Regions from separate parts of the Streptomyces sp. AN091965 genome, predicted to be linked through region 2. Evidence: riboswitches for the same ligand, from Rfam matches in the RefSeq annotation. Region 2 holds a riboswitch; each other region holds the start of a gene.
What was found. Region 2 has a riboswitch for cyclic di-AMP ahead of MQV74_RS20220 (M23 family metallopeptidase). Riboswitches for the same ligand answer to the same signal wherever they lie in the genome.

Region 1 (3,286 bases), 2.3 Mb from region 2:
GACACCGGCCGCGTCGTCATCGTGGACCGCCCCGGCGCCGTCCAGACGCAGCTCCTCATCGGCCGCGTGGGCGCGGACCGGCACGACATCGTCTGGCCGGCGCAGGTCCTCGGGACGTACTGCCTGGGCGGCACCCTCACCTCGCGCCTGGACCGCGTCCTGCGCGAGGAGAAGGGGTACACGTACGGCGTGCGCGCCTTCAGCCAGGTGCTGCGCTCCGCGGCGCCGCGGTCCCCGGAGGGCGCCCCGGGCGTCGCCATGCTGGCCATCAGCGGCTCCGTGGACACGCCGAACACGGGCCCGGCGCTCGACGACCTGTGGAAGGTCCTGCGCACCCTCGCCGCCGAGGGCCTCACGGACGCCGAGCGCGACGTGGCCGTGCAGAACCTGGTGGGGGTGGCCCCGCTGAAGTACGAGACGGCCGCCGCCGTCGCCGCGACGCTCGCCGACCAGGTGGAGCAGGAGCTGCCGGACGACTTCCAGGCGAGCCTGTACCGGCAGTTGGCCGGGACAGGCACGGTGGAGGCCACCGCGGCCGTCGTGAGCGCGTTCCCGAGCGACCGTCTGGTGACGGTGCTCGTCGGTGACGCCGCACAGATCGAGGAGCCCGTCAGGGCCCTCGGCATCGGCGAAGTGACGGTCGTCACCGGCTGATTGCCCCGCACCCATAGGGGTGGGACAAACCGGCGCGAACGCCGTGTAACTCAAGGGACCCCGGAGGCTCAGGAAGCCTCCGGGGTCCCTGCATGCTGCCATATGTCCGAATTGACATGGAGGTTGGGCGTCTGCCGTGTGGCGTGCGCTACAAAAGGCAGGATCCGTTTGTCGATTGAAAGATGAGGCGTTTAGCGTCAGTGCGGCTGTACGTCACGCAGTACGCCGCGCCCGCGGCACCGGACAGTCATCGCCGAGTCCCCGTACGGCGTGAGCCAGGGGAGCCGGGGACCCACACGTCCCCTGGGGTGAATCGGTCCCCTTGCCGCGAGGCGAGGAGTCCGTAGGAGACCTTCCTGCTCCGAACCCGTCAGCTAACCCGGTAGGCGAGAAGGAAGGAAAGGACCAGCCGCTTCATGGCGCTCATCCGCCCGACCGGCAAGCACCGCCGTCCGAGCCGCATCACACGCACCACTGCCAGCGCCGCGGGCGTCGCCGCCCTCACCACCACCGGTGTGATCTCGGGCCTGGCCGCTCCGGCCCTCGCCGCCGACGGCTCCGCGGACCACGCGAGCACCGGCCTCACGCAGGCCATCGCCATCAACGACACGCTGGCCGACGAGATCGACGCCCAGGCCGCCGCCCAGAAGCAGGCGGCCAACGACGCCGCCGCCCAGAAGAAGGCGGAAGAGGCGGCGCGGCAGAAGGCCGCCGAGCAGAAGCGCAAGGCCGAGGCCGCCGCGAAGGAGAAGGCCAAGAAGGAAGCCGAGGCCAAGGCGGCGAAGGAGGCCAAGGAGCGGGCCCGCGAGCGCGCCGCCCGTGACGCCGAGCGCAAGCGCCTGAACGCCTACGTCGCCCCGGTCGCCGGCTCCTACGTCTCCACCTCCTACAAGGCCGGCGGCGGCATGTGGTCCTCCGGCAGCCACACCGGCATCGACTTCCACGCAGCGTCCGGCACCTCGGTGCAGGCGGTCGGCGCGGGCACCGTCGTCGAGGCGGGCTGGGGCGGCGCCTACGGCAACAACATCGTGATCAAGATGAACGACGGCACGTACACCCAGTACGGCCACCTGTCGTCCATCAGCGTCACGGTCGGCCAGGCCGTCACCCCCGGCCAGCAGATCGGCCTCTCCGGCTCCACCGGCAACTCCTCCGGGCCGCACCTGCACTTCGAGGCCCGTACCGGCGCCGAGTACGGCTCGGACATCGACCCGATCGCGTACCTGCGCTCCCACGGCGTGGGCGTCTGACGCATCGACGGCGCGCGCCCCGCGCCCGCGCACGTCCCGAAAGCCCCGGCTCACCGAGCCGGGGCTTTCGGCATCGGGGCACGGCCCGGCCCTAAGCGCCCACGACCGGTAAGCGCGCCGCCGCGCACACCTTTGGCCAAAAGATATCCATGGATTCCGGTGCCCCATCGGAAAATGCGGCCATCTGCAATAGAGTCCGTCGTGGCAGCGTCCATGGAGTCGCCGCACCAGCGTCTTCAACGCGTCGCTCGACGCGTTTCGCGGGCATTAAAGCGGAGGTCCGTCATGCGCATTCCCGCGCACTCGGTCTGCACGGCCATCCGGGACGACATCGTCTCCGGTGTCTACGAACGCGGCACGCGGCTCACCGAAGAACTCCTCGCCCGCCGCTACGGCGTCTCGCGCGTCCCCGTGCGCGAGGCCCTGCGCACCCTGGAGGCCGAGGGCTTCGTCGTCACCCGCAGACACGCGGGCGCCTGCGTCGCCGAGCCGACCGAGCAGGACGCCGCCGACCTCCTGGAGGTCCGCACGCTCCTGGAGCCGCTGGCGGCCGCCCGCGCGGCCCAGCGCCGCACCGAAGCCCATCTGAAGGTCCTGCGCGGCCTCGTGCGACTCGGTCAGGAGCGGGCCCGGCGCGGCGGCGGCGAGGACCTGCGCGCGCTCGACGGCTGGTTCCACGAGACGCTCACCCAGGCCTCCGGCAGCCCCGGCCTCATCGCCCTGCTCACCCAGCTCCGCCACAAGGTCGCCTGGATGTACGTGGCGGACGCGCCGGCCGCGGCCACGGACCTGTGGGCCGGGCATGCCGCGGTCGTCGACGCGGTCGCCCGCCAGGACGCGGACCGGGCCCGCGCGCTCACGCTCCTGCACGCCGAGCGCACGGCGTCCGCGTACCGGCCGCGCGCCGGGCGTGTGAGGGGTTCGCAACACGCCGTCAACAAAGTAGGCGTACGGAATTAACAGGCGCCCCGTACACAGGATTACGCCCTGTACGCAGGATTACGCCCCGTACGCAGGATTAACGGAGTGCGCGTACGCGACCTCATGCGTGGCGCCGTGAAAGCCCGGCATGCCCGTGGGGGAATTCCCCGCCGGATTTACTCGCGGGGGCGCCGCCTTTGTGCCACCGGTGGTGCGCCACCGGCTCATGAATTCGCATAGGGCGTTCGCCGGGCGGGACCCCGCAGGGGTGCGCCTCGGGGTGCGCCCCCGGAAAACGACGGAGCCGCGCGGCCACCGAGTGGCTCGCGCGGCTCCGGCACGTGGTGTCCGACCGTGTCAGACGGTCTCCGGGAGCTCCTCGAGGCCCTCGGCGACGAGCTTCGCCAGCCGGTCCAGGGCGGCGTCCGCGCCCTCGGCGTCCGAAGCGAGCACGATCTCCT
Region 2 (3,286 bases):
GTCCTCGCGGAGATCCCGCGCGGCGGCGGCAGCGTACGCCTGGTCAACCGCGGCCACCCCGAGCCGCTCCTGCTGCGCGCCGACGGGCGTCTGCGCGTGCTCTCGCCCGCCGAACCCGCGCTGCCGCTCGGCATGGGCGACCTCGGCGTCTGGCCCGACCGGGCGGACGAGACCGACTTCCCGCCCGGATCCACGCTGCTGCTCCACACCGACGGGCTCAGCGAGGCCCGGGACGCGCGGGGCGCCTTCTACGACCCCGCGGCCCGGCTCGGGGGCCGCGTCTTCTCGGGAGCGGACGCCCCCGACGCGCTCCTGTCCACGCTCGTCGCCGAGGTCCTCGACCACACCGGCGGCGGCGCCACCGACGACATGGCGCTCCTCGCCGTACGACGGCCCGTCACACCCCGTGACTGAACGGAGTCCCAGCGCAGCGCAACTGACGCCCCGTCATGCGCAGCTGAAGATCGATCCCGCTGCGCAGCGTCATGGCGCCCACTCAACTCGCCCTATTCCCAGCCTTGATGTCCCGTTGTGTTCGTGGCGTAAGCGTTAACGATCAACTCGAACAGCTTGGAATACCGACCCGCTGTCTATTAACGTTCGATAACGCAGCGCGGTCGTCCCAGCCGTCACACCCGGCGGCTCCGCGCGCACGCGCCTAATCCCGCAAGGGAGCCGGGGAACCACCATCTTGGGGTGAATCGGACGCCTCTCGCGCACGCGGACCCGTATCCGCCGTGCACGAGCAGCGGCCGTAGGAGACCTTCCTGCTCCGAACCCGTCAGCTAACCCGGTAGGCGAGAAGGAAGGAAAGGAGTGCGCCCCCGTGGCGTCCAACCGGCCTGCCCCAGAAGCGCTCTACATACCCCACGGCAGTCTCATCGAGGGTGCCGACGGCGGCGAAGGACCCGGGGGACACACCGGGTACGCCGACCAGGCCGAGGCCTCCGCGCCCGCCGGGTACGCCGGTTACGCCTCCCAGGAGCCCCCGGCCTCCTGGGAGGAGTGGAACCCCACCGCGGAGACCGTCCGCCCCGTGCGCGGCAAGCACCGCATCCACAAGAAGGGCGGCGGCGGCCTCGCCCGCAGCTCCACCGTCCTGGGCGTCGGCGTCATCGCCGCCGTCGGCGCGGGCGGCATCGCCACCGCGCAGGGCGGTAAGCCGCCGGTCTCCATCGCCATGCCGGACCTGGGGTCGCTGCCCGGCGTCGGCTCCCTGATGGACGGCGACGACACCGCCGCACCGGTCACCGCCGCGGCCGCGGCGCCGCTCAGCTCCGCGGGCGTCACCGGCGCCGACGCCGAGCGGGGCACCACGGACGCGGGGGAGGCCCTGCGGGCCCGCATCCTCCAGCAGGCCGAGAACCAGCACCACCAGGCGGACGACGCGCAGCGCAGGCAGGCCGAGGACGCGGCCGTGGCCAGGGCCGCCGCGGCCGCCACGGCCCAGCAGGGCAAGGCGGCGGCCGAGGCCAAGGCGAAGGCCGCGAAGGAGAAGCGCGAGAAGGAGGAGGCGGCCCGCAAGAAGCGCGAGGCCGAGCGCCTCGCGAAGCTCGCCAAGAGCTACACGCTGCCCGCCTCCTCGTACGTCCTCACCTCCCACTTCGGCGACTCCGGCTCCATGTGGTCCTCGGGGCAGCACACCGGCCTGGACTTCGCGGGCTCCAGCGGCTCCCCGCTGAAGGCCGTCCACTCCGGCACCATCACGGAGGCGGGCTGGGCGCGCGCGTACGGCTACCGCACGGTCCTGAAGCTCGATGACGGCACCGAGATCTGGTACTGCCACCAGTCCTCGCTCTCCGTCAGCGTGGGCCAGAAGGTCAGCACCGGCGACGTCATCGGCCGCATGGGCGGCACGGGCAACGTCACCGGGGTCCACCTCCACCTGGAGGTCAGGACGGGTGGCGGCGCGGCCATCGACCCGCTGTCCTGGCTGCGCGGCAAGGGCCTGACCCCCTGATCCCGCCCGCCGCGGAGCCCCCCGTGACCGCGCGGCCCGCTGACGGCCGACCGCTGATCCGCTGACGGCCGACCTCTGACGGCCGATCGCTGACCGCTGGCGGCCGATCGCTGACCGCTGACCGCGAAGGGTCCTCAGACTCCGGCGGTCCTGGCGACGACCCCCCGACGCCAGGGCCGCCGGTTCCTCCGTCCCGCGGCCTCCCCGGCCGGTTCCACATCCTGGAATCCCTTGTCTGGAATCCGCCGTCCGACACCGGAATTCCCGACTTCGCAAGGATGTTGGCGCCGGTATGACCACTCTTCGCCCTCTGGGATCGTCCGACCTCGAAGTCTTCCCGCTCGCTCTCGGCGGCAACGTCTTCGGCTGGACCGCTGACCAGGACCAGTCCTTCGCCGTCCTCGACGCCTACGTCGCCGCGGGCGGCAACTTCATAGACACAGCGGACGCCTACACGTTCTGGGTGCCCGGCAACAAGGGCGGCGAGTCCGAGACCGTCCTCGGACGGTGGATGGCCGAGCGCGGCAACCGCGACGAGGTCGTGGTCGCCACCAAGGTCGGCGCGCTGCCCGAGTACAAGGGCCTGTCCGCGAGCACCATCAAGGCCGCCGCCGAGGAGTCGCTGCGCCGCCTCGGCACCGACTACATCGACCTGTACTACACGCACTACGACGACCCGTCCGTGCCCGTCGAGGAGTTCATCACCGCCCTCGACGAGCTGGTGCGGTCCGGCAAGGTGCGCGCGATCGCCGCGTCGAACATCACCGCCGAGCGCCTCCAGGAGTCCCTCGACTTCTCCGACCGCGAGGGCCTGGTCCGGTACGTGGCGCTCCAGCCGCACTACAACCTCGTCTCGCGCGACACCTACGAGGGCCCGCTCCAGGAGATCGCGTCGCGCTCCGGACTCGCCGCCGTGCCGTACTTCGGCCTCGCCGCGGGCTTCCTGACCGGCAAGTACCGCCCGGGCACGGAGGTCGACAGCGCCCGCGCCGAGAAGGCGGGAGAGTATCTGGCCACCGAGCGCGGCCGCCGCGTCCTCACCGCCCTCGACGAGGTGGCGAAGGCCCACGACGCCGAGGTCGCCACCGTCGCCCTCGCCTGGCTCGCCGCGCAGCCGACCGTGGCGGCCCCGATCGCCTCGGCCCGCACCCTGGAGCAGCTTCCGGCGCTCCTCGCGGTGGGCGACCTGGAGCTGACCGAGGCCGAGCTCGCGGCCCTCACGGCGGCCTCCGCCTGACGTCAGGGCCGATAGGGGTTGTGGCACGGGGGAAGCACCGGGCCGTACGCCCCGACGGGCCCGTACGCGGCGTGCGGCAGCGGCACCAG
Region 3 (3,286 bases), 3.0 Mb from region 2:
CGTTCCGTCCTGCCGGAGTTCACCGAGCGCACCAGTTCGGGCGCGCGCACCTGGGATCCGTACTCCAAGCTCCTGGACGAGCGGATCGTCTTCCTCGGCACCCCGATCGACGACGTCTCGGCGAACGACGTGATGGCGCAGGTCCTCTATCTGGAGCACGCGGCACCGGACCGGGACATCTCGCTGTACGTCAACTCCCCCGGCGGCGACTTCAGCGCGACGACCGCGATCTACGACACGCTGCTGTACGCCTCCTGCGAGGTGGAGACGGTCTGCCTCGGGCAGGCCGCGTCCGCCGCCGCGGTGCTGCTGGCCGCGGGCACGCCCGGCAAGCGGGCGATCCTGCCCGGCGCCCGGGTGCTGCTCCAGCAGCCCGCCCTGCCCGAGCCGGTGCGCGGCCAGCCGACCGACCTGCGGATCCGCGCGGAGGAGCTGCGGCGCACCCGCGCACTCCTGGAGGAGATGCTCGCCCGTCACACCGGGCGCACGCCCGAGCAGATCTCGGCGGACATCGAACGGGACACGGTGCTCGACGCCGAAGCCGCCGTCGCCTACGGTCTGGTGGACCGGGTCGTCCCGAGCCGCAAGGCCGCGCGCCCGGACGCGGAGTGAGGCGCAGGTGCTTCCCGAACTGCCGCCGCTGCCCGCGCTGACCCGCGCCGAGGGCGAAGTGGTCGACGCCTATCTGGCCGTCCTCGACCTCCTCGGCCGGATCAACCCGGCCCGCGCCGAACACACGTACGGCGGGTTGCGTGCCGCGCAGGCGCTGGTCGCCCGGGCGACCGAACTGCGGGACGCGCTGGCGCTCATGCATCAGCGCGGGGAGAGCGAGGTGCACGCGCCGACGCTCGCGCGGGCGCTGCGCGTCCTGGACGGCGAGCGGCGCGCCGCGCGCGTGACGGTGCCGCCGCCGACGGGGCCGTGACGGAGGTCAAGGCGACGCCGGCGGCACGAGGGTCCGTCATGATTCAGTCCGATTCACCCCCCACGACCGGCCGTCCCGTGCCACACTTCCAGCCAGCCCTCATTCCGTTTTCGGCCTGGCCGCCCCGTGCGCCGGTGACATCTGACACCGTGGAACGCGCCCCGGACCCAGCGCGCCTGCGCCATCCGCCCGTTGCCGGTGTGCGCCGATGTCGGGCCGAGTCCGGGGTTGCCCCGGAGATGACCAGAGATGATCGCCCCTTCTGCGTAATCGGCGATCGTCCCGGCGGACCCCCGAAGATGCGCAACTCCCTTACGCCGCACCCGGATTCGGGCGTTCCGGCGCTGATGGGGCAATCATCTCCGAGTGTGACCTAGACCCCATTCGGGCTCTGTCCACCGGAACGGGTCAGGCGTGAGGAGCCTCACATACCGCCGATCCGGCTCGGTTTTTTCGCCCCTCTCGGGTGAAGATCCCTTCCGACGACAAGCCCCCGCCACAGGCGGCGGGGCGATCCGGGCGGACGCCGAGTCCTGCCGCCGCCCGGATGCCCGGTCGACATCTGTGCACCGGCAGGAGTGGAGGACCCAGCAAGGCGGGCCGTCCGGCTAGTCCGGAAGGCCCTTGGGGTGAAGTCGCATCGCGCGGCCGGGCATCTTCGCCTGCCCGAACCCGACAGGTCATCCTTCACAGGCGGCTGACGAAGGGTTGCGCATGACTGCGCTGCATCGTGTTCCGTCGCTGCTGACGAGGGCCAGTACGGCTTCGGCTCTCACACTCGCCGCCGTGGGCGGCACCATCGTGGCCCCCGGGCTCACCGGAGAAGCACAAGCGGCCACCTCGCACGGGACGAAGGCGCTCAAGGTCGCGGCGTCCAAGAAGGGCTCCCCATACCGCTACGGCGCGGTCGGGCCGAACCGGTTCGACTGCTCCGGCCTGACGCTCTACTCGTACAAGCGCGTGGGCAAGAAGCTGCCGCGCACCGCCCAACAGCAGTACAACAAGACCCGCAAGGTCTCCTCCGGCAACCGCACCCGCGGGGACCTGGTGTTCTTCCACTCCGGCCGGAACGTGTACCACGTCGGCATATACGCCGGTAAGGGCAAGATCTGGCACGCCCCGAAGCGGGGCACCGTGGTGCGGCTCGAGAAGATCTGGACCAACCAGGTCTGGTACGGCCGGGTCCGCTGACCCGCCGGCGGGCGGCGGCCTCCCTCGGGGCCCGAGCCGTCGCCCGCAGTGGGCGCCACCAGCGCCTTCCGCCGCCGTCCGGTCGGGGCACGGGCGGCGGCGACACCCGAGGACGGTCCGGACGGCAGTCCGGAGCGGCGCCCCGCCGACGTCACCCGCACGGCCCCGCCGTCAAGGCGGGAGTGGAGCGGCTCCGCGCGGATACTCGTGGACCATGGCCGACCATCACCCCCGTGCCGCGGGCCTCTCCAGACCGGACGCCGCCCGGCACACGCGCAACGAGACGCCGCTGGAGCGGGCCGACCGCAACTTCTCCGAGCTCCTCCAGGAGCTGCGGGTCACCCAGACCGGTGTGCAGATCCTCTTCGCGTTCCTGCTCACCCTCGCCTTCACCCCGCGCTTCCCCTCGCTCGACTCCGTGCAGCGCGCCACGTACGTCGTCACGCTGCTCCTGGCGGTGCTCGCCGCCGCGCTGTTCACGGCGCCCGCCGCGGTGCACCGCACCCTGTTCGCGCGGGGTGCCAAACCGCTGATCGTGCGGGTGTCCTCACGCCTTGCGGCCGTCGGCCTCGCGGTGCTCGTGCTCGCCCTCACCGGATCCGTCCTGCTCGTCGTCGACGTGGCCGTGGGCCGCACGGACGGAGTGCTCGCGGCCGCGGGCACGTTCCTGGTGTGCGGCGGGCTGTGGGGCGTGCTGCCCCGCCTGGTCGGCCGCGCGGGCGGGCGGCGCTGACCCCGCGCGCCCGGGTCAGCTCTGCACCGGCACCGACCACGGCAGTGTGATCCACACCGTCTTGCCGCCCTCCGCCGTGGGGCGGACCGTGAGTCTGCCGCCGCACTCGGCGGTGAGCCAACGGACGATGACCATGCCCCTGCCGTTGTCCTGCTGGACGGCTGCGGGCAGCCGCTGGGGGAAGCGGGGGTGGCTGTCCGTGACGCCGATGCGCAGCCGCTCGTCGCGGTCGAGCCGCACGTCCACGGTGAAGGTGGGCGAGAGGCCGAGGGTGTGCTGCACCGCGTTCGTGGCGAGCTCGGAGACGATGAGCCGCACCGTGTCGGCCACGTCGGCGTCCGACGGCAGGCCCCACTCGGTGAGGACGTCCGCCACGTACGTGCGGGCGGTGGAGACCGAGACAGGGTCGCTCGGCAGGGTGACTGATGCTTCCTGGT

Region 1: another riboswitch for cyclic di-AMP. It lies ahead of MQV74_RS30195 (M23 family metallopeptidase); the one in region 2 lies ahead of MQV74_RS20220 (M23 family metallopeptidase).
Region 3: another riboswitch for cyclic di-AMP. It lies ahead of MQV74_RS07130 (C40 family peptidase); the one in region 2 lies ahead of MQV74_RS20220 (M23 family metallopeptidase).

The regions. Positions count from the first base shown of each region.
Region 1 covers NZ_JALDMY010000001.1:7,067,938-7,071,223, forward strand. Annotated here, with positions in the region: gene MQV74_RS30190 (M16 family metallopeptidase) at 1-654, shown strand, start outside; cyclic di-AMP (ydaO/yuaA leader) riboswitch at 896-1,057, shown strand; gene MQV74_RS30195 (M23 family metallopeptidase) at 1,071-1,904, shown strand; gene MQV74_RS30200 (GntR family transcriptional regulator) at 2,190-2,864, shown strand; gene MQV74_RS30205 (HPr family phosphocarrier protein) at 3,183-3,286, opposite strand, start outside.
Region 2 covers NZ_JALDMY010000001.1:4,809,246-4,812,531, reverse strand. Annotated here, with positions in the region: gene MQV74_RS20225 (PP2C family protein-serine/threonine phosphatase) at 1-414, shown strand, start outside; cyclic di-AMP (ydaO/yuaA leader) riboswitch at 646-814, shown strand; gene MQV74_RS20220 (M23 family metallopeptidase) at 827-1,960, shown strand; gene MQV74_RS20215 (aldo/keto reductase) at 2,253-3,197, shown strand; gene MQV74_RS20210 (PrsW family intramembrane metalloprotease) at 3,200-3,286, opposite strand, start outside.
Region 3 covers NZ_JALDMY010000001.1:1,815,921-1,819,206, forward strand. Annotated here, with positions in the region: gene MQV74_RS07120 (ATP-dependent Clp protease proteolytic subunit) at 1-612, shown strand, start outside; gene MQV74_RS07125 (hypothetical protein) at 620-925, shown strand; cyclic di-AMP (ydaO/yuaA leader) riboswitch at 1,483-1,636, shown strand; gene MQV74_RS07130 (C40 family peptidase) at 1,640-2,116, shown strand; gene MQV74_RS07135 (DUF6328 family protein) at 2,331-2,849, shown strand; gene MQV74_RS07140 (ATP-binding protein) at 2,865-3,286, opposite strand, start outside.